DNA from 3 places in the Agrobacterium sp. NPDC090273 genome. Region 1 is predicted to be linked to each of the others. Evidence: predicted binding sites of a transcription regulator. Region 1 holds the regulator's gene; each other region holds the start of a gene.

The links. The regulator LexA, encoded in region 1, represses DNA repair genes until DNA is damaged. The targets are predictions, from matches to a motif close to TGTTCNNNNTGTGTTCNG.
Region 2: a site for LexA is predicted at 4,683-4,700, ahead of ACIQT8_RS06325 (sel1 repeat family protein). Genes of this name have one in related genera too.
Region 3: a site for LexA is predicted at 5,223-5,240, ahead of ACIQT8_RS05495 (dehydrogenase). Genes of this name have one in related genera too.

Annotation. Positions count from the first base shown of each region.
Region 1 is NZ_JBIVYN010000001.1:914,541-921,755, forward strand. Features, by position in the region: gene eno (phosphopyruvate hydratase) at 1-241, opposite strand, end outside; gene kdsA (3-deoxy-8-phosphooctulonate synthase) at 378-1,223, opposite strand; gene ACIQT8_RS04550 (VOC family protein) at 1,223-2,104, opposite strand; gene ACIQT8_RS04555 (hypothetical protein) at 2,322-2,885, opposite strand; gene ACIQT8_RS04560 (DUF2161 domain-containing phosphodiesterase) at 3,395-4,042, shown strand; gene lexA (transcriptional repressor LexA) at 4,259-4,987, shown strand; gene ACIQT8_RS04570 (glutathione S-transferase family protein) at 5,572-6,249, shown strand; gene ACIQT8_RS04575 (ComEC/Rec2 family competence protein) at 6,275-7,215, opposite strand, start outside.
Region 2 is NZ_JBIVYN010000001.1:1,268,926-1,276,140, forward strand. Features, by position in the region: gene ACIQT8_RS06300 (hypothetical protein) at 1-95, shown strand, start outside; gene ACIQT8_RS06305 (aldolase/citrate lyase family protein) at 147-947, opposite strand; gene ACIQT8_RS06310 (NAD(P)/FAD-dependent oxidoreductase) at 957-2,174, opposite strand; gene ACIQT8_RS06315 (hypothetical protein) at 2,488-2,835, shown strand; gene ACIQT8_RS06320 (pyridoxal phosphate-dependent aminotransferase) at 2,982-4,094, shown strand; gene ACIQT8_RS06325 (sel1 repeat family protein) at 4,390-4,656, opposite strand; gene ACIQT8_RS06330 (DUF2147 domain-containing protein) at 5,164-5,502, shown strand; gene ACIQT8_RS06335 (AAA family ATPase) at 5,598-6,194, shown strand; gene ACIQT8_RS06340 (hypothetical protein) at 6,347-6,529, shown strand; gene ACIQT8_RS06345 (hypothetical protein) at 6,541-6,714, shown strand; gene amn (AMP nucleosidase) at 6,817-7,215, shown strand, end outside.
Region 3 is NZ_JBIVYN010000001.1:1,103,953-1,111,167, forward strand. Features, by position in the region: gene ACIQT8_RS05460 (diguanylate cyclase) at 1-757, opposite strand, end outside; gene ACIQT8_RS05465 (HlyU family transcriptional regulator) at 878-1,186, opposite strand; gene ilvA (threonine ammonia-lyase) at 1,260-2,534, opposite strand; gene ACIQT8_RS05475 (TrkH family potassium uptake protein) at 2,615-4,072, shown strand; tRNA gene ACIQT8_RS05480 (tRNA-Leu) at 4,137-4,222, shown strand; gene ACIQT8_RS05485 (hypothetical protein) at 4,474-4,878, shown strand; gene ACIQT8_RS05490 (hypothetical protein) at 4,945-5,139, opposite strand; gene ACIQT8_RS05495 (dehydrogenase) at 5,315-5,521, shown strand; gene ACIQT8_RS05500 (hypothetical protein) at 5,763-5,966, opposite strand; gene ACIQT8_RS05505 (hypothetical protein) at 6,047-6,328, opposite strand; gene rpsU (30S ribosomal protein S21) at 6,712-6,948, opposite strand; gene ACIQT8_RS05515 (cold-shock protein) at 6,973-7,215, opposite strand, start outside.

The DNA of each region.
Region 1 (7,215 bases):
AACCGCCGATGGCGTCAAAGATTTCGGTGTTGACGGCTTCAACAGCCTTTTCCACGCCCTTGCCGAGATAACGCTTGCCGCCATCGCGCAGCTCTACCGCTTCATGCGCGCCAGTCGACGCACCCGACGGAACGGCCGCACGGCCCATGGAACCGTCTTCGAGATAAACATCGACTTCGACGGTCGGATTGCCGCGGCTGTCGAGAATTTCGCGCGCAATGATATCGGTAATGGCAGTCATGGTCTCTCCCTTGGGAATGGAACAGATATTTTCAGTCGCCTGTCTTAGACGATGGCGAAGAAATTACAATGACGGTGCGCCAAATCAGCGCACTGCTTTCTCATAAAAATCACATGCGGCAAATCGCAGGATTTCATCAGGCTTTCGCGATGGAATCGAAAGCCAGAAGCTTTTCGAGAAGCTTCGGCATGTCCTTCAGATGAACCATGTTTGGGCCATCGGAAGGCGCATTGTCGGGGTCTTCATGGGTTTCGATGAAGAGACCGGCGACGCCAACGGCAACGGCCGCACGCGCCAGGGTCTCGACGAATTCACGCTGGCCTCCGGAAGAACCGCCCTGCCCGCCCGGCTGCTGAACCGAGTGCGTGGCATCAAACACCACCGGTGCGCCCAGCGACGCCATGATCGGCAGCGAACGCATGTCCGATACCAGCGTGTTGTAACCGAAGGAGGCGCCGCGCTCGCACAGAAGCACGTTCGGATTGCCGCTGTCGTTCAGCTTGGCGAGAACATTCTTCATGTCCCAGGGCGCCAGGAACTGGCCCTTCTTGACGTTGATGACGCGACCGGTCTTTGCCGCAGCGACCAGAAGGTCTGTCTGACGGCTGAGGAAGGCCGGGATCTGCAGAATATCGACAACCTTCGCCACTTCGGCGCATTGTTCTTCGGTATGAATATCCGACAGAACCGGGAAACCGAATTCCTTCTTCAGATCGGCAAAAACCTCCATGGCCGTATCCAGACCGATGCCACGCTTGCCCGAAAGCGAGGTGCGGTTTGCCTTGTCGAAGGAAGATTTATAGACGAGGCCAATACCAAGCTTGTCGCACAGTTCCTTCAGAACGCCGGCAATCATGAAGGCGTGATCGCGGCTTTCCATCTGGCAGGGACCGGCAATCAGCGAGAATCGCTCGGTGTTGCAGAAGGACACCTTGGTGGCGCCGTCTCCGGCGGTGACTTTGAGATTGTTGGTAACGCTCATCATTTTTCCTCGAAGGCGAATGCGACGCCCTGACCGGGTGCTGCGGGTACCATCAGACGGGCACCCTCTCTCATATGGGGAACGCCATTAGCAGCAAGCACCGCTTCTGTCACGGCGATATCTGCCGTTGAAAAAACGATGGTTGCGCCGCGCAGCCCGTTCTTTTCGCCAGTTTCTTCCGCACCAGATGCCGATGGCGACATCAGGTCCGAGGCAACATATATATCGACGTTGCCGGCCTCGAACAGAACATCACCATCCGGCGACACCTTGCGATCAACCTGAAAGACGGCCTCGACAAGCGGTGCGGCCGCAGAAGGATCATCCGACACCAGCTGGATTTCGCCGAGACCGATGACACCATTGTCATGGCGCACAAGCGCGGAGCGATCCCCCGGCAGGGCCTTGACCCGCTGGCAGGCGAAGAAAAAGAAATCGGACGCGCTGCCCTCCGCCGCAAAAGCCAGCCGGAAAGATGCTTCGCTTTGCGACCCATCCGGCAACGTCACCGGCCGGGAAAAATCGAAAACATCGCCAGCCGAAATACCGGTTTCGACAAAGCGCTGATGATCGGCCAGAGCATCGTCGGTTTTGGCGACCAGCGCGGAAAAGCCATCGCTGCCATGTGCGTTCCGAAAAGCCTGATCCCTGCCGGTAAAGACATCGCCAGCCTCTATCGACGCCCGATACTTATCCGGGTCAGCAATGGCGAGAGGCTCCAGATAGGTGCCATCTTCGAAAAAGATGCAGGCGTTTTGCGTGCCGAAGGGATGGAGCGCCAGCGGGGCCAGCGTAAAACCGAGACTGGAAAGCCGTCGTGATGCGGTTTCAATGTTGCCAACGGGCAGGACAAGATGGTCGACATCAACAGGCTTTGCCATGACAAGCTCCCTCTCCGGCAAGATCGGCGCCCGTGTCAGACGGCACGCCGAACCATACCAAAGCACATCAGCAACAATGCTGGCAAATCATGGCAGTAACCGGCACCGGCGGCCGGGAGCAGCAAGACCGCCGGACATGCCAAAACCGCATGTCAGGCGGGTAGCGGGTGGAGATGACCTGATGGACATCTTCACCCGTCAAACAACGAAGGGCGAACTAAGCCTGCGCCCTTTTTACCGTGTCAGGATTGTCCTTGACGAACTGCACAAACGGTGCGGCCGATCTCACGGCATCGGCAAACTTGCCGCTGCCCTTCAGTCCGTCCACCTCATCCGGCTTGAAGCCCTGCGTCAGCAGGATGCGATAGACGTGCGTGGCGGTTTCGCCCTGAGCGGAGACCCAGGCGGGCAGCGTTGCTTCCAGCGCTTTCTTTTCGCGCTGGTTTCTGTCTGCAACAACGGCGAGGCGCACCAGACTGCCGAGCGGGATCGGGATACCGTTGATACCGACGTCGGGAATGAAGTTGGCGGCGTGCGGCCCGGCGTTGAGATTGTTGTTCTTCAGGATATATGCGCACTGGTTATCCCGCGTCGGCTCCTTGTTCTGCGCCTTGCGCTTCTGATTGAGCTCCACGATCAATTTGCAGTTGGCGACTGTGGAGTTCAAAAGCAACCGGTCATATTCGGCGCGCTTCAAAGCTTCCGGAGAATTGGGCGACACGGTCTGGCATCCCGTGGCCACCAGCAGGCCCAGAAACAATGCGAATTTCATGCGTTTCATGCGAAATTTTCCCGCTCACGCGCCATATCTCCATGCGGAGACACTGGCAGCGATCCATCACGATTTCAGAAAGATGCTTTGAGCGGCAAAGAGCCTTCTGTCCCACAAGACGATCCGGTCATGTCCACATGACCCTCGAAAGCAGGGCCGTAGATATCGTGACACAGCCATTTGGCAACCCAGAGACGTGGGAAGCTGAGAAGATCGTAAAAAAGGTGTAAGCGTTTTCATTCGAAGCCTGCGGGGTTGCGGCAATCCCCGGAGATTTATCCTGATGCCTTTTTCCATCGAGACCCGTTGCGAAAAACACAAAGGGCGCTCGATCCGTTTCTGGAGAGCGCCCTTTGCAGACCCGGACAGCATTGCGCGAGGAAAACCACTGCTGCAAGCCATCGATAACGGGTGATGATCCCTAGATGAGGTGGCGCCCCTCAGTTTTCAAGGGGTGTCGTGATCCAGCACCGTCTTGCTGTATGGTCGCCAGACGATTCTTTCTTCCGAGTGCCCGCATGGAAACCTCCCTCTACCAACCTGTGAAAGCCTTCCTTGAAAATGCCGGCTATACGGTAAAGGGCGAAATCGGCGGCTGCGACCTTGTCGGGATGAGTGACGGTGATCCGCCTGTGGTGGTGGTGTGCGAACTGAAACTCGCCTTCAATCTCGAGCTGATCCTTCAGGCGATCGATCGTGCCGCGATATCCGACGAAGTCTGGATCGCGGCAAAAATGTCTGTCAGTGGCCGAGGGCGCGAGACCGATAAGCGTTACCGCGATCTTTGCCGGCGGCTGGGAATTGGCATGCTTGCCGTCTCCGAAGGCGGTCATGTCAGTGTCATCGTCAGTTCGGTATCGCCGATGCCGCGCACCAACCCGAAACGACGCTCGCGGCTGATGCGCGAACACCAGAAACGCAAGGGTGATCCGGTCCTTGGCGGCAGCACACGCATGCCGCAGATGACAGCCTATCGCCAGCAGGCGCTGGGATGTGCGAAAGCGCTCTCCGAAGGACCGCTCCGGCTTCGGGAAGTCAAGTTGAACGCCCCCGATGCCGGCAAGATATTGCAATCGAACGTCTATGGCTGGTTCGAACGGCTTGAGCGGGGCGTCTATGGTTTGACGGAAGCTGGCCGCGAAGCCTTGGTGCGCTGGCCGACGTGAGATTGCGTGACGCGCTTTAGGAGCTGGATCAATTTGCCTGAAACGCTGTTTCGGGGGCCTGGGACACACAACCGGAACAAAACGCGTCACTCATCAAAATAACCGATTGCAGTTTCACGAAATTTTAGGGGATTGCAGAACACATATGGAACATATAGTGTTCGTTCTGTATTTGTTTCGCAACTTTTCGATGCGATTCTCAAGGGTGTTTTCCTCATGCTGACGCGCAAACAACAGGAATTGCTTCTCTTCATTCATGAGCGAATGAAAGAATCCGGCGTGCCGCCGTCCTTCGATGAAATGAAGGATGCACTCGATCTTGCTTCCAAATCCGGTATCCACCGGTTGATTACCGCGCTTGAAGAACGCGGATTTATTCGCCGGCTACCGAACAGGGCGCGCGCACTTGAAGTCATCAAGCTGCCCGAGGCCTATTCGCCCGGCCTGAAACCGCAACGCGGCTTCTCGCCAAGCGTTATCGAAGGCAGCCTTGGCAAGCCTAAGGCGCCTGAGCCAGCCCCTGCCCCATCGCTGAAACCCGCCAGCAATGATTTTGCCGGTGCGGTCAATGTTCCCGTCATGGGCCGTATCGCGGCCGGTGTGCCGATTTCGGCGATCCAGAACAACACGCATGACGTGGCAGTGCCTGTGGACATGCTGGGTTCTGGCGAACACTACGCGCTGGAGGTCAAGGGCGACTCGATGATCGAGGCCGGTATCTTTGATGGCGATACCGTCATCATTCGCGATGGCAGCACGGCCAATCCGGGCGACATCGTTGTGGCACTGGTGGATGACGAAGAGGCAACGCTGAAACGCTTCCGCCGCAAGGGCGCTTCGATTGCGCTCGAGGCTGCAAACCCGGCCTATGAAACCCGAATCTTCGGACCTGACCGGGTGAAAATCCAGGGCAAGCTGGTTGGCCTTATCCGGCGTTATCACTAACGCCGCATCGATCTGTATCGACGCTTGAACCGCTGGCCATTGGCTGGCGGTTTTGCTTTTGGGCGTGACACAATGGATTGTGTCATTTGCGGTGTTTTGCGTCGTGCCCATAAAGGGCTGAAACACAGATCCGGTGTGGAACCGGGTCCTGAGCATCGGCTTTATCTCGGCAGGGATATGAACAATCTTTGGCATGATGGAGAGAGATTGGTCGGGTGCTGGATAGTCTTGCCGAATAAATCGTGAGGCTGCGTTTTGTCTGACGAGACACCGCCTGCCGGAGCGCTCCCGCGAAAAACGTTGGTCGAGCGACGGTGATCCTTCACAACAGAAGCCAAGCCAGTCCGGTCGGCATCTGTTGGCGCGAGAAAACGATGAGGAAGCGCGGGGGGCAGACGGTCTGATTTCGACTGAACCGGCCCGCTTCGCTGGATGACAGCGTGCCGGTCTGATTGCATGATCCGGTGTAACGGCTCATTTCGAACCGACCCATCATTTCGGCTTATGGGAGCCATGGAATATTTTCGATATTCGAAGCGTGTATCCTGGTCGTAAGAAAGCCAGATCATATCGGGGAGCATGCCATGTACGATCTTTATATCGCCAACAAGAACTACTCGTCCTGGTCGCTGCGACCGTGGGTGCTGATGCGCACGCTGGGCATCGACTTCAACGAAAAGCTCGTGCCATTCGGGCAGGATGTGCCCTTCACCACTTTTTCGCCAACCGGCAAGGTGCCCTGCCTGGTGGATGGCACGACGACAGTGTGGGAATCACTTTCGATCGTCGAATATCTGGCGGAACGGCATGATGGCGTCTGGGCCGCTGACGCCATCGCCCGCGCATGGTCGCGGTCCGCGGCCAGCGAAATGCATGCCGGCTTTTTCTCGCTGCGCAATTTCTACCCCATGTGCGTCGGCATCCGTGCCACGCCGAACCCGGACAATAAGGGTCTTGCGGCGGATATTGCCCGGATCGATGCACTGTGGAGCGAGGGGCTCTCCCGCTTTGGTGGCCCGTATCTGGCCGGTGCGGAGTTTACCGCTGTCGACGCCTTCTTCTCACCCGTGGCGTTCCGTTTTCAGTCCTTTGGCGCCGACCTTTCACCAGCGGCAAAAGCCTATCTGGAGCGTCTTCTCGCCCTTCCGGCGATGCGCGACTGGTACGACGCCGGCCTGAAGGAAATCTGGCGCGACGAACCGCATGAACAGGAGATCCGCGACGTCTCAACCGTGGTTGCCGATCTGCGCAGCCAGGCTTGAAAAATCGTCATTGGTGCGGCGGCCCTTATGGCGTCGCCGCAACCAGTTCCTCGATCGTTTCAGATGTCTCACGGTCAAACGACCGAGTTTTCCAATCATAGGAGCGGTGTTCGCTCCAAGGGCGGTTCGTGCCCGCCATGGCCGTCGCCAACCGTCCAATCGGCCCGCCTTCATTCTCATGAGACAGCGTCATTTCCACCGAACCTATGCGCCGCAGGACATCGCGGCTGAACAGCACCGCGCCCGAACGGCACTGCTGGAATGAGGTTCGTCTGCTGGTGACGATGATATCGGCGATATCGCAGGCTGCCCCGGTCAGCGACGTATCCTCGAGAACGACGATGCGCTGGCCCTTGGCGCTGCGGGCAGCGCACCAGAGACTTCTGTGGCAGGTAAAGCCCTGACCCGCTGCAGCCAGCGCCTTGCCGATATCCTCAATCGCCTTCGCCCTTTGCTCATCGGAAAGGCGCCGGCTCTCCCTCGACGGCTGGGCGCTCTGCGGATTGGTCTCCTTCATCTTTTTCTCGGTCTTGAGAAAGATCGGTGAGACGGTTTTTTCCGGCAGCAGCAAGGCGCGGGACCATTGGTCGTATACAAAACCGGACGGTCGTGTCTTGGTTGTCGCCACCGTGCTCTCCCCGACCAGCCCGACCAGCGTTCCATCCTCATAGATCAGCAGATCGGGCCTCGGGCGGTGATGTTCGGCCACAGAGAGGCCGAAAGCCAGGAACAGCAGAGGAATGCCTGACAGGGCAAGCCGCGTGCGAAACAGCGAGAGCAGCAGGAAGCCTGCCGTGGAAAGCGCCAGAAACCAGCCATGCTGGCGGCCGATTGCGGCACTGCCGCCCCATGAGGCGACGCCATTGGCGATTTCAATCACCATGGCCATGCCATAGCCCATGACCTTCAGGAACGGCGCATCCAGCCCGAAGGGCATCAGCAGCATGCCAATCAGGCCGAAAGGCA
Region 2 (7,215 bases), 350 kb from region 1:
GCATTCTGCGTGCTGCGCTGATCAATCACGGTTATCTCGCCTCCGGCGAAGAAGGTATTCCGCCGGAACAACTCAACGCAAGTAACGACGATTAGAATATAAGACCGAGGGGTATGCCTCCTTCGGTCAGACTACTATAAGTCAGCTCAGTATCCCGACCTGGATGGCGCCGGCGATGTTTCACCCGTGTAGCGGGCAGAGAGCGAACGCAGCGCGCCTGCAAACTCCGTCACATCTGCGCCGACAGCGACAAACGACGCGCCAAGTTCGAGATAACGGCGGTTAAAAGTCTCATTAAAGGTGAGAATACCGGCTGCCTTGCCCGAGGACACAATCTTGGTGATTGCCGCTTCGATGACTTCCTGCACTTCCGGAGCGTCCAGACGGCCGAGATATCCCATATCGGCGGCAAGATCCGCCGGACCAATGAAAACACCGTCCACGCCATCAACCGCAAGGATATTGTCGAGATCGGCGATTGCCGCCCTCGTCTCAGCCTGCACCAGAAGACACACATTGTCAGATGCCGTATCGGCATAATCGGTGATCGTGTTGAAGGCTGAAGCACGCGCCACAGCTGCGCCCATACCGCGAATGCCGCGCGGTGGATAATGCATGGCGCTGACCAGTGCGCTCGCCTGCTCGGCCGAATCAACCATCGGCACCAGCAGCGTGCGCGCGCCCGCATCCAGCAATTGCTTGATCATCCAGCTTTCACCGACCGGTACACGCACCACGGGCTCAGCCGGCGATGTGGCCAGTGCGCGCAACTGGTCGATAATGCTACGAAGATCGTTTGGCCCATGCTCGCCGTCAATGACCAGCCAGTCGAAGCCCGAGGTTCCGGCGATTTCAGCGGTAATCGCCTCCGCCATATCGAGCCAGAGGCCGATCTGCGGCTTACCGGCATGAATGGCGGTTTTGAAACGGTTTTCAGGGGCAGGCATGGTGATTCCTCAAGACAGTAATGATTTCAGGTCGGCAGATGGATCAGCAAGGATGGCGCGATCCGGCTCTACGCCGGTTTCCAGCAGCTTCTTGCCGGTGACATAGGCTTTGGCGTCGTTAATCGCATCAACGGCAACGAATCGGCCACGGCGGAAATACCAGACGGAATAGCTGCCCTCACGGACGCCGGGGCGCAGCAGAGTTTCATCGAAGCCCAGATTAAAGCCGGCAATCTGCAGCTTGGCATCATATTGATCCGACCAGAACCAGGGTTTCGGTTCATAACGGCGTTCGGTGCCAGCCAACACGGTCGCGGCAGCCTCTGCCTGGTCGACAGCGTTCTGAACCGATTCCAGCCGAACCTGACCCTCTTCCCACGGCAGGAGGGCGCAATCACCAACTGCATGGATGTCCTTGTCGGAGGTACGGGTAAATTCATCGACCACGACACCGTTGCCAACATCGATTCCCGATTCGCGGGCTAGTCGATCGTTCGGTGTGACACCGATGCCGACGATGACGAAATCGACATCGATGGTCGAACCATCCGACAATTCGGCGGCAGCAACCCTGCCATCCATGCCGACAAGGCGAACAAGGCCGGTCTTTTCGCGAATCGAAACACCGTGCGCCACGTGAATGTCCCGCATGATATCGGCGGTTTCCCTTGCGGCGACGCGCTGGAGGATTCTCTCCGCCATTTCGATCAACATCACATCGAGACCAAGTTTGCGAGCAACAGCCGCAGCCTCCAGCCCGATGTACCCGCCACCGATCACAAGCAGTCTGCGGCCCGGTTTCATCTCCCGCATCAGCCTGTCGGCGTCGCGCTTGTCACGAACCGCCAGAACGCCCTCAAGGTCGCCACCAATGCTGGCGGGCAGAAGACGCGGCGTGGCACCTGTGGCCAGAACGAGCTTGCCATAAGAAAGCGAGCTTCCGTCCTGCATGCGCACGATCTTGCCCACACGGTCGATTTCTTCGACCCAGGTGGACAGGCGGATTTCGACATCGTTTTCCGCATACCATTGCTCTGGCCGGAACATCAGCCGGTCGAAGGTCATTTCGCCCATCAGGTATTTTTTCGAAAGCGGCGGGCGCTGATAGGGAAAAACATCCTCCGAGCCGATGATGGTAATGGGGCGCTGGTCTTTTAAAGCCCTCAGTTTTGCCGCCAGTGCGAAAGCCGCCTGCCCCGCCCCGACAATTACCAGCCTGTCCGCCACATGTTTCTCCCGGAATGATCGCGACGGAAAGTTTTTCCAGCGATGCGCAACATAAGTATGACAAAGGCGTAACGCCAAGTACGGGCCGCGTCAACCGGCGAAGAAGCGGCATGCACCGTAGTGGAACACAACGGGCTCCCGTGTGTTTGCACCACTGCTTCCGTCCAGTTTTCTGAATGGAAACATCATCTTCGACACAGTCCTGTGGGAACGACGAGATCGCGGTCAAATCAATTGAATGTATTTCGTTCAGTTCCCGGCAAGGAAGATGATCTAAAATGGAAACAAGAAGAAAACAGCCTGGGAGGTTGTGATGGCCATGAATATCGATCCACACCGAAGCGTCGCTCCGGACGAGATGTATGAGAAATTCCAGATTGACCGCCCCGGCAAGATCACCTTTATCGGCCATCATCTGAGCGCCAAGAATACAATGCGCTGCCTTGTCCGCACCATTTCTCTCTATGGCGCGGAAATCGAGGTCAGCCCGCATCTGGAAATGCCGGTCAATTTCTATCTCGAAATCCTTGGCATTCGCGACGAGATCGGCTGCACGCTGATCCGTCGTGAAGAAGAAATGGCCACAGTCGGCTTCAACATGCTGATCGATGCGGAATTCCTGCATCATGTGCGCAGACTGAGCTTCGAAACCAGCGCCTGACAATGACGGTATGATTTTGCGCGCGTCTCCACACGCGAAGAAATCTGTTCCAAAACAGCCTTCGCAGCGCCAAGCGCGCCTTGCGCACTCGGTTTTTCGACCTATTGTGTGGCCGATTTTCTCAACAGGTACTGGAAATTTCTGCAATGTCCGCTTTTTCGCGCCTTACGCCTCTCGCCGCTTCTCTTCCCTCCACCGTACCTTTCGTTGGTCCGGAAGCCATCGAGCGCAATCGGGGTCTTGAGGTCAAAGCACGCATTGGTGCAAACGAGAGCGGTTTCGGCCCGGCTCCATCCGTATTGCTGGCGATGCGGGACGCAGCAGTCGACACATGGATGTATAGCGATCCGGAAAACTTTGAACTCAAGGAAGCGCTTGCCATTCACCATGGCATTTCTCGCGATAACGTCGCGATCGGCGGCGGCGTGGACGGGCTTCTGGGTGAAATTGCCCGCCTGATCGTCGAACCGGGTACGCCCGTTGTGACGTCTTTCGGCGGATATCCGACTTTCAACTACCATGTGAACGGGTTCGGCGGGAAGCTGGTAACAACGCCCTATGTTGACGACCACGAAAACCTCGATGGGTTGCTCGATCTCGTCATTAAGGAAAACGCGCCGCTGGTTTATTTCGCCAATCCCGACAACCCGATGGGAAGCTGGTGGGAAGCAGGCGAGGTCGTGGCTTTTGCCCGCGCATTGCCGGAAACCTGCCTTCTCATTCTGGATGAAGCCTATTGCGAAACCGCACCGGCAAGCGCCGTACCTGCGATCGATGCCCTGATCGGCAAACCTAACGTATTGCGCATGCGTACCTTCTCGAAGGCTTATGGCCTTGCCGGCGCGCGTGTTGGTTATGCTATCGGCACGCTGGGAAATGTTCAGGCGTTCGACAAGATCCGCAACCACTTCGGCATGGCGCGCGTCTCCGTTGCCGCTGCATTGGCAGCCTTGAAGGATCAGGAATATCTGCACGAAGTGGTCGGTAAAATCTCTGCTGCGCGCGATCGTATCTCTCAGATCGCCCGCGACAATGGGTTGTCGCCACTCCCCTCTGCGACCAATTTTGTGACGATCGACTGCCATCGTGACGGCGCTTACGCGCGTGGCATTGTCGATGGTCTCATGGAGCACGGCGTGTTCATTCGTATGCCGGGCGTCGAACCACTGAACCGCTGCATCCGCGTCAGCGCCGGGACAGCCGACAAGCTTGACCTTTTCGAACAGGCATTGCCGAAAGTGCTGAAAACGCTCGGTTGAGAATGATCGGAAAACGATTCAACGGGCCGGCGTAACGCGCTGGGGCGGAATCGTTTTTTCCGCCAGCTTCAACCCAAATATAAAAGAACCGCGCCAGCCTTGTTTCTGCTGGTCGCGGTTCGATGTGTCAGCGCAAAAGCCTCCTCCCTGGAAGCCCTCGCCGCATTCCCCTTCGGGTTTGACTTTCGTTTATACCGGGTAACGGGACTGGAGGAACCGTGGCCGGAAAATGAAGGCAATCGTTGTTCTGTTCCAGATCGGCCTGAGATAACCAGCCGACTTTAGCGCGGTATTGTCAGTGAACGGTCATCCATTCGCGTGCGGCACGCAGTGCTTCGGCGAGCTCCGCCTTGCTCATGTTGCGGGCCAGATCGGCGCGCAATGAAGCCGCCCGTTCCGAACCGCGAATGGCGGCAATGTTGAGCCACTTGTGAGCCGCAACCAGATCCACCTTGCCGCCCCGGCCGGTCGCATAGACCAGACCGAGATTGCAAAGAGTTTCGACGCGGCTTTCGCCGGAGGCAAGCGCCATTTCGATGTCGCGAATTTCAAAGCGTGCCATTGTTCTTATCCCTGTTTCGTAACCTGCGTTGGTTCTGTCTTCTTCGCCTCTAAGCGGGCGTTTTGCCTTCCGGACCCACCGTCTTCTGCGGCTTTTTTCGTCCTTCCAGCTGGCAGGTTTTCCCTGCGCTTTCGATGACCCCAATATGACAGCGGGCCTTCAACGGGCGCTTAAAAGGCATGATTAATGGGCCGCAAACAAAGTCCAAACGATTGGTAAAGTTGGGTTTTTGTTAAATATGCCGAGGCCCGGAAATTAAGGACTTTCTGCGCATTTTTACGAAAGCTTTACGAATGGAATTCAACCCTTTTTAAACCATGCGCCAAACGTCGTTTCTGAAGCCAACGCTCTTCCCGTCTCTCTTCTGCGGAAAAACATGAAAATCCGCGGCAAAGATATTTCCTTTTACGTTCACGTTAATTATAAATCTCTTCACTCGCATGAGGAGATGCGTGTGCTGAAGCGCAAGGTATGACCGACTTCAGCACACTGGATTGGGAGGTCCATATGAAGAGAATGACGATTTTGGCCGCAGCGCTTGTCATCCTGGGCGGTTCTGCCCTTGCCGGCGAGGCCATTGAAGGCAACTGGAAAACCGCCAGCGGCGAAACCGCCGCCATTGCTCCTTGCGGTTCGGCGTTCTGCGTGACGCTGAAGACCGGCAAGCACGCTGGAAAACAGATCGGCAAGATGAGCGGCACCGGCAATAGCTATTCCGGCGACATTACCGATCCGGCCAATGACAAGACCTATAGTGGCTCTGGCACCGTTTCAGGCAATTCGCTCAGCATGAAGGGCTGTGTGCTGAAAGTGCTGTGCAAGTCACAGACCTGGACACGCCTCTAAAAACAGACGGCGGGCGCAACGCATGGCGAGAGGGTAGACCCCTTTTATCCCGTTATGTATCGTTGCGCCGTGCCGACCAAGACTGAGGCAGAAACATGCGCGTGACCCTTTCGACAATTCTGATTTCGGGTACCTCGCATGTCGGCAAAACAACATTAGCGAAGCAGTTGAGCGCAAAGCTGCGCTGCGAGACCATTTCCACCGATAGCCTTGCCCGCCATCCCGGCCGACCGTGGCCAGCCATCCCCGGGCCTGTCGAAGAATATTATAAGAGCCTTTCACCCGAAACGATCCGCTGGTTCCTTCGGGTCCATCATCAGAATATCTGGCCGCTCATCCAAAGCCTGCTCGACAAGCGGGCTGGCACGGGCGAACTCACGGTTTTCGAGGGTGCGGCCTTGCGACCTGAATATATATCGCCACTGATCGGTCGCAGCGTTGCCGGAATTTTTCTCCATGCCGAGAACGAGTTGCTGTTGAAGAGAATGCGCCGCGAAGCCGCTTATGATGATGGTAACGCCGATCGACGGCAATTGATCGACGCTTTCATCGAGCGATCCCTCAGGGAAAACACCGAAATGTTTGCCGCCGCGCAGGAGCATGGCTTGCGGGTCGTCGATGCCACAGACCCCGAGGCGATTGCTGATTTCATCAGCGAAATAACCGCTCGTGCAGAGACCTCACTGACATAATGGGATCGCAGGGGCGACGATCCCTGCATCTTTTAACGGCCCAGAATGGGGAAAGGCCCTATTAACCTCCCTGAATGCCATATGAACCGGGTTCTCAGCATCGGTTCAGTCCAACTATGGCAAAACTCTGTCTATCAACTCCAATAAGGGGAATGGACATGGCCAAGCTGATACGCCGCCTTACAATCATCGTGCTGCTCATGGCAATTTTTGCCATGTCCTTTGCCTCGCTCGTCGTCAATCCGAACCGCAGTTTCCAACGGGTGAATGCCGGTGCAGCACTTGCCTGCCAGCAGAGCCCCATTCCTGCTTCAAGCTGCCCCGTCGTATTGTAAAGGCGAAGACAATGACCAACAGCTTTTCCAGCACGCTCTTTTCCGCCATCAGGCTCGCGCTCGTCGCTTCGATCTTCCTTGGACCGGTGGCCGGTCTTGCAGTGTACAAGTCTGACCCGCGCCCCGCCTCCAGGGGTGCAGGCTTCGTGCTGCTGATGAGCCTGCAGCGCGGTGCTCTCGGCTGAATACTTCGTCTGGCCGACAGGCTCCGTCAGGTTTTCCGTTTCTTTTCAGTTTCTTCGTATTTCTGTCGCTTGCCTGTGAAAATTGGCTCCCTATAATGAGCCATGACGATAGCAAAGCACACGATTCCGCCCCTCTCCTTCATCACACCAGAGCCGTATGCGCCACAGACGTTCACGGACCCGAAGGAGGCTGTCGAGGCGTTGACAGCGCTTTATGAGCGCAACACGAATTTTCTCATCAAATCCTTCACGGATCTGGCGCAGGGAGCCCCCATCGAGGGTCGCTACCGCGCATGCTATCCGCAAGCGTCCATCGAAACGTCAAGTTTCGGCCATGTGGATTCACGCCTGTCCTACGGTCATGTCACCGCCCCCGGCGTCTACACCACGACCATTACCCGCCCGCAGCTTTTCCGGCACTATCTGAAAGAGCAGCTTGGCCTTCTGATCAAGAACCACGGCGTTCCAGTGACGATCTCGGAATCGGCCACTCCCATTCCG
Region 3 (7,215 bases), 190 kb from region 1:
GAAGCTCCTCATACCGTTCGCGGAACGTGAGGTCGTTGAAGACGTCGGCAACGTTGCGCCGATGCAGGAAACGGCCCTTTGCCGATGACAGTCTCAAATAGATGGCAAACAGGATCGAATAGATGGCGACGGCCACCATCTTGGCCGTCCAGCCATCGTAAAAGACACCGATAGGCGCGTCGAACATGAAGCGCAAAGCGCCGTAGAAACCGGTCTGGTCGAAGCTCAGAACCACCACGCCGCAGATTGCAAAGCGCAGCACGGTTTGGCGCTGCAGATAGCGCCCCAGCTTTTCATAGAGCAGGATGATGGCGATTGCGTCGATGTAGAGAAGGCTGGTTCCCCAGACCATCAGCACGCCCATCTCATCGAGAAAGCCGGCGCTGACGGCCCGTCCCGGCACCACGGCCACGGTCTGATTGAAGCGGATGATCTGCGCCATCACCACGGTCAGGATATTGCCGAGGAAGAGGCCGTAAATGGGCTGGCGGACAATGGCTGCGTCCTCTCTCATGTAGAGCATGAGGATCATCATCAGCTTGCCGGCAAAAAGAATGGACGAACCGGGGGACGCAACGCCGAACGGCAGGTCGACATAGAAGACCGCCGCAAGGTAGGTCTCCAGAAAGTGCATGACGCCGAGCGCGGTCAGGAAAACGCCGAGACCGAGGATATGACGGTAATGCAGGAAGGCCGTCATGACCGAGAAATAGACGATAGCCTCTAAGACAAAGAGTGCCTGATTAGCCCATTGCATCGGCACACGCCCTAACGATCCACATCGCGCCAACAGACCGGCGCAACTTCATGTCCACATCGCGAGACGATAGGGCGAAGCGACAAACGGAATCTTAATGAGAACTGGAAAAAGGCGCCCTCATTTCCCGGAAAAGAGCGATGCGCCGTTCTGATCGATGATGAGCTGCGCCTTGCGAACCGTAAACTCCACCGCATCGTCCATGCTGGTGAAAACATCGGCGCGCACGAACTCGTGCACCAGGGTTTCGTCTCCGACCTTTTTCTCGATGCGACCAGCGAGGCGGAACTGACCGCCTTCCTTGATCGGCGTCGGGTAGATCAGATATTCGCCATGCGCGTGCGGCTCTACCTGTGCGACCTTCTGCGGAGTATCGGACGGCTGACCGGAACCGAAAGCGGAAAGGATTTTCGAGAAAAACGAGGCCATGACTTTCACTCCCTGTGTCAACGTCGTGTTTTGAAGGGAGAGCGTTTCTCTCCCTTCCCTGTCCGCTCCGGGATCAGATAATCAGGTTCGCCAGAATATCGTTCTCGGTTATGTCCTCATAACCAAGACCCGCCGCCTCGAAACGTTCCAGCAGGCCGGAGAAGTTATCCTTGTCGCTGGTTTCGATGCCGATGAGGATCGAACCGAAGTTGCGGGCGGATTTCTTCAGATATTCGAAACGGGCGATATCATCGTCCGGACCGAGCAGGTTGAGGAAATCTCGCAGCGCGCCAGGACGCTGCGGCAGGCGCAGAATGAAGTATTTCTTCACGCCCGCGTAACGCATGGCGCGTTCCTTGACATCGGGAAGGCGCTCGAAATCGAAGTTGCCGCCCGACACGACAGCGATGACCGTCTTGCCTTCGAGCTTTTCGCGTCCGAGTTTTTCCAACGCGGCGATGGACAGGGCGCCAGCAGGCTCCAGAACCACGCCTTCGACATTCAGCATGTCGATGATGGTAACGCAGATGGCGTTTTCGGGAATGAGCATGACCTGCTCTGCCGGAAAGCTCTTCAGCGCTTCGAAGTTCAGGTCGCCGATACGGGCAACGGCTGCACCATCAACGAAGTTATCGACCTTGTTGAGCGTGACCGGCTCGCCTTTTTCAAGGCTGCGCTTCAAGCTCGGCGCACCCTCCGGCTCGCAGAAGATGAAGCCGTCCTTCTTGACCGTTCCCGCCAGAAAACCGGAAAGACCAGCCGAAAGGCCACCGCCACCGACCGGCATCACCACCAGATCGGGGGTCGTGCCATCGGGAAGCTGATCGACAATTTCGGCAGCCACGGTCGCCTGACCTTCGACGATGTCGGTGTGGTCGAAGGGCGGCACCATGTAGCCGTTGTTTTCTTCGACATAGGCGCGCGCTGCGGCATAGCACTGGTCGAAGATATCGCCGACGAGGCGGATGGAAATGTACTCACCGCCGAAGATGCGGGTCTTGTCGATCTTCTGCATCGGTGTGGTAACCGGCATGAAGACGACGCCGCGAACGCCGAAGTGACGGCATGCGAAGGCAAAGCCCTGCGCGTGGTTGCCAGCGGATGCACAGACGAAAACCTTGTCCTTGCCAGCCTTGGCAACGGCCTTACGCAGAAAGTTGAATGCGCCTCTAATCTTGTAGGAACGAACCGGCGTCAGGTCTTCACGCTTCAACCAAATCGAAGCGCCGTACCGACGGCTAAGATGTTCATTCAACTGCAACGGCGTTTCAGGAAAGATTTCCCGTACTTCCCGCCGCGCTGCCTCCACAAGCTGCTTGTCCACGATTGTCAATCCATTGAAATTCATGATGGCACTCGCTATGCCATAGGAAGACGTCGGAGACAAAGACTCATTTCAGCGCGGCCACGAACTCTGGGTTTCATTTCTTGAACAGTAACCTTCTGCGCTCGGTTATCTACGTGGCTTCGATCTTCGGGCTTTACATGGCAACGGCGATGTTCGTGCCCGCCCTGACCGACCTTTATTATGGCAATGACGACTGGAAGGTGTTTGCGCTGTCCGGTTTCATGTGTGGCGGATTCGCGCTTGCCTGTGCGCTGGCGACACGCGGTCCCATCACCAGCTTCAACAAACGGTTCGGCTTTCTGCTCGTCAACCTTCTGTGGCTGGTCTTTTCGGTGATCGGCGCGGTGCCGTTCTTTCTGTCGGAACTCAATCTGACGCTTGGGCAGGCCGTTTTCGAATCCGTTTCCGCCATTACCACGACGGGGTCTACTGCCATTTCAGGGCTTGATCACGCTCCGCAGGGCATCCTGATCTGGCGTTCGCTGCTATGCTGGCTCGGCGGTATCGGTATCGTGGCACTGGGGCTCTTCATTTTGCCGTTGCTACGCGTCGGCGGCATGACGTTCTTTCGCATGGAATCATCCGATACCGGCAACGACCGACCCTTCGCCCGGCTTGCCAGCTTCACCCGCGCCTTCGTCGGCATCTACATCATCATGACATTCGCCTGCACCGTCGCCTTCGACTTTGCCGGAATGAGCCATTTCGATGCGCTCAACCATGCGATGTCTACAGTTGCGACCGGTGGCTTTTCCACGCATGACGCCTCGTTCGCCTATTTCAACAACACAGCCCTTCTGTGGATTGCGACGATCTTCCTGATCTTCGGCAGCCTGCCCTTCTCGGTGATGATCCTTTTGGCCGTGCGGCGCAGGCTGGAGACGTTGCGCGATCCGCAGATTTTCGTGTTTCTCGGTTATCTCTGCGCCATTTCCATCGCTGTTGGCGTGTACCACCATTTGCGAAATGGCGTGGCGCTGGACGAAGCCCTCAGCCACTCCTTCTTCAACATGACCTCGATCCTGTCGACCGGCGGCTTTGCCAGCGACGATTATACGCTGTGGGGGCCGTTCGTTGTGGTGGTGGCGTTCTTTGCGACCTTCATGGGCGGCTGTTCAGGCTCGACGGCCGGCGGCATCAAGGCCTATCGCTTCCTCATCATGTTCAATGTGGCGAGAGCAGGCCTGAAGAAACTCATCTACCCCAACGCGGTCTATTCGGTGCGCTACGGCAAACAGGTGGTCGATCCGGAAACGATCCGCACCGTCTTTCTCTTCGTCAGCTGTTTCATCGCGCTGTGGATTGCGGGCAGCCTGGCGATGAGCGCCATGGGATACGACTTCCTGACGGCAACCTCGGCCGTGGCAACCTCACTCGCCAATGTCGGTCCCGGCATCGGGCCGATCATCGGGCCTGTCGGCAACTTCTCGACCATCAGCGATCCCGCACTTTACCTGCTGTCGGTCCTGATGCTGCTTGGACGCCTCGAAATCCTGACGGTTCTTGTTCTGTTGATGCCGATTTTCTGGCGGAGCTGACGCCGACAAAAGGCGATGGATGCAGTTGACCGAAACCGCCCGCACTGTGTAGATGGGAGTGAGCGCGGACGTGGCGGAATCGGTATACGCAGCAGACTTAAAATCTGCCGGCCCTTGGTCTTGCGGGTTCAAGTCCCGCCGTCCGCACCAATGAAGATAAAAAATACCTGATATTTCAAAACTCTAAGCGGATGAGACTGCTTTCAGTCGACGTTGCCGTGTGACAGGCATCTGATACCTGCGGTCAGGTCTGCCAAATATTGAGACATGCCCAGTTGCTCCCACAGTTCCGCTGTGAGCTGCGGTCGAATTAGAACATCTGACACCTCATAAGTTTCAGTTGCATCGACTCCACTGCAAACGCTAAGCGTGTTTTTTCAAAAGGTTTGGGGGTATCTATGATGAAAACGACAATCGCGCTTCTTGCGTTCTTCACTCTTTCCAGCTCGGCCTTCGCAGCGTCCTGCGAGAAAAACTTCAGTGTTTCGGGCGTACCCATGCTGACGGCTGTGTCCTACAAATCCTGGCAGGAGTTGCCGAAGGCGAAGGCGCCTGCCGTTCTTCAGAAGCTTGCTCAGGCTGTTGCGGCAGAAGGTTTCTCCGGCATCCAGGTCAACAAGGCACTTTCTACCGTGGACGCTCACCAGGAGACGTCGGGCAGCGGCAGAATTCAGACGCTGCGGGTTGTTGCCCGGCAGAAAGGCGCCGGCGTGCGGATCGATGTCGTGTTCAGCATTCAGGCGGGGCAGGTTACCGACAAGAACATCGTTCGCAAGGGTATCTGCGACATCATCGCTGGCGCGTGATCGTCACCGACAGAGCGAATATCGTACGGTCATCCATGCGCGCCGCGTTCACTCGCGGCCGCATCATCATTCCGGCCTGTCGGGAATAATCAACCAGAAGAGTTGCACGAGATCGTTCCAGAGGCGAACGGTGTCCTCGATCATTTCCATGACGTCCCAATAGACGTAGATGGCGCCCAAGGTCAGCGCGCCAAGTAGGAGCCAGGGCCAGATCGGGCGGCGTTTCGAATTGGCTTCAGGCTGTTCGCTTGGATGGTTCATTGGCAATCTCCCCTTCCCGGACCTAAGGCAAAATCGCCATCATCTCAAGACGGCAAAGACTCGGGCTTGACTCATTTGCCCATGAGAACATAATAGGAACATCGCTCGGCACGGCGGCGTGTGCCTTTCGAAAAATGCAGGGCAATTTTGAACTCTTGAACCGGAGAATGAGAACGTGCGCCTACAATCAAGAGAGCCGGAGGCAGATCCGGTTGAACATATCATTGCCTGGCATGACGGCGACAGCCGCGCTGCGATCGAGACGTTGATGGAGGACATTCAGCATTTACGTCTGCAGCTTGCGCTCGCAACGGCGGCCATGGGTAGAGGTTTTACGCGAGGCTGGCTTCCAACTGAAAACCGGGGTGATATCGAGGAATAAAGCGCAAACACCCTAGCAAGAGACAGCACAATCATCCTGTGCCGATTGGCTCAAACATTATCCCGAGGGCGGTGCAACGATTGAAAACGCCCTCTTCTCATTCCGCAAAGCTGTGATGCGCCAAAAGTAGCTCGCGATTTTCCGAGAACTCTACGGGCACGGGATTGCCGACATGTCTCGGCACGGGACGCATCTCAATTCCGCGCAAGAACCAACACTTGCGGTGAGCAGGTATCGGAGATCATGACTTTTTTCGACGGGGTGTTGGCGTAGAGACTGGTACGGTTTCTTGCGCTTCCCGCATGAGACGCAACCGTGCGGTTTTCTGCGCACGCTGGGCTGCCTCTACAGCAATGATCTGTTTTGCAGCACTATCAGTTGTAGAGGCCTTATTTTGAGTTGGGGCCTTTTCAGGCTTGAAGAATGCCTCTTTCGTAATCGTCATAACGAATTCCTTTCAGGAAGATATAACGCACAGTCAACGTGGACGGACAGCTCTATGGAGCAGGAGTGTGACCGATACCGTCAATCCTTGGCGTCCGGCTGCTCTTCCAGGGTTGAGTCTTCGGTGACTTCCGCTCCCAATTGACTCTGTATTTCACTTTGAGACTGTCCAAGCACCTGAAGAAGCGCTGAATGTTCTGGCTTTCCAGCGTGTTCTTCAAGGAAATCGGCAAGTGACGTGCGCGTCTGGTGCCCGCCGGATGGCTCATTCGCTTTGTGCACCACAGTCATTTGGCCATCCTCGACTTCCAGAGACCACCGATCACCGTTGCTGCTAACCGAGAATTCCTTCGTTTCGCTCATCGACGTTCCAATCTTTTGTGAAGTCTGTCGGAAATGTCCTGCCCTGAAAAGGCGCTGGCGCTTCTCAAGCGCAGTCCAGAACGATCAGACTGGCGGCAGCTCCTCACTGTCTTTTACAAACTGCGCAATGAGGTGTCGCGCAGCACGCATTCTGATCAACTGCTCTGTCGCATTACTGAAGTTTCGCATTCCTGCGTCGACAAGAGCAGTGTTCAGTCGTTCGAATTCTTCTACGGACGTTTTACAGACGGAAGACATCTCAACCTCTCATGTTCAATGCCAGGAACTCTGGAATCCAAACGGAATGACCGTGTAGTCAGAAACCCTGCAGTAACCTCCCAGAGGGTGCGAAAGATCGCTGTTTCAGACCTCAAATGACGTGGTCAACGTGGTCGAACAGCCTTCTTTGGAGCAGGAAGCAATCCCTCACGCTGCATCTTCTTTTTCAGCAGTTTGCGGTGACGGCGAACAGACTCGGCCTCTTGGCGGATGCGCTTTTCGGATGGCTTTTCGTAGGCACTGCGGGCCTTCATTTCACGAAAGACACCTTCGCGCTGCAATTTCTTTTTCAGGACACGAAGCGCCTGCTCAATATTGTTTTCCCGAACGATAACTTGCAAAAACTCTCCTTATCTGACGCTGGTCTATTTCCTGGTTTTGAGAGCGGACAAATCGATCCAGCTCGAACCAGCCTTTTGATGTGCGGATGCCCGGTTCACCTCAATCACGCGAGCCGTGGAGGCTTCGGTGTCGATATCGTCCTCGTCGATATTACGATCGAAATTTTCGCCATTAAGACGGACCCGGTAGCGGGCAAGGCCGTATGTGATTGGCAGCACTGCAAGGATCTGACCCGTTCCCTTCGGTTGCACGCTGCCACGGGTGCG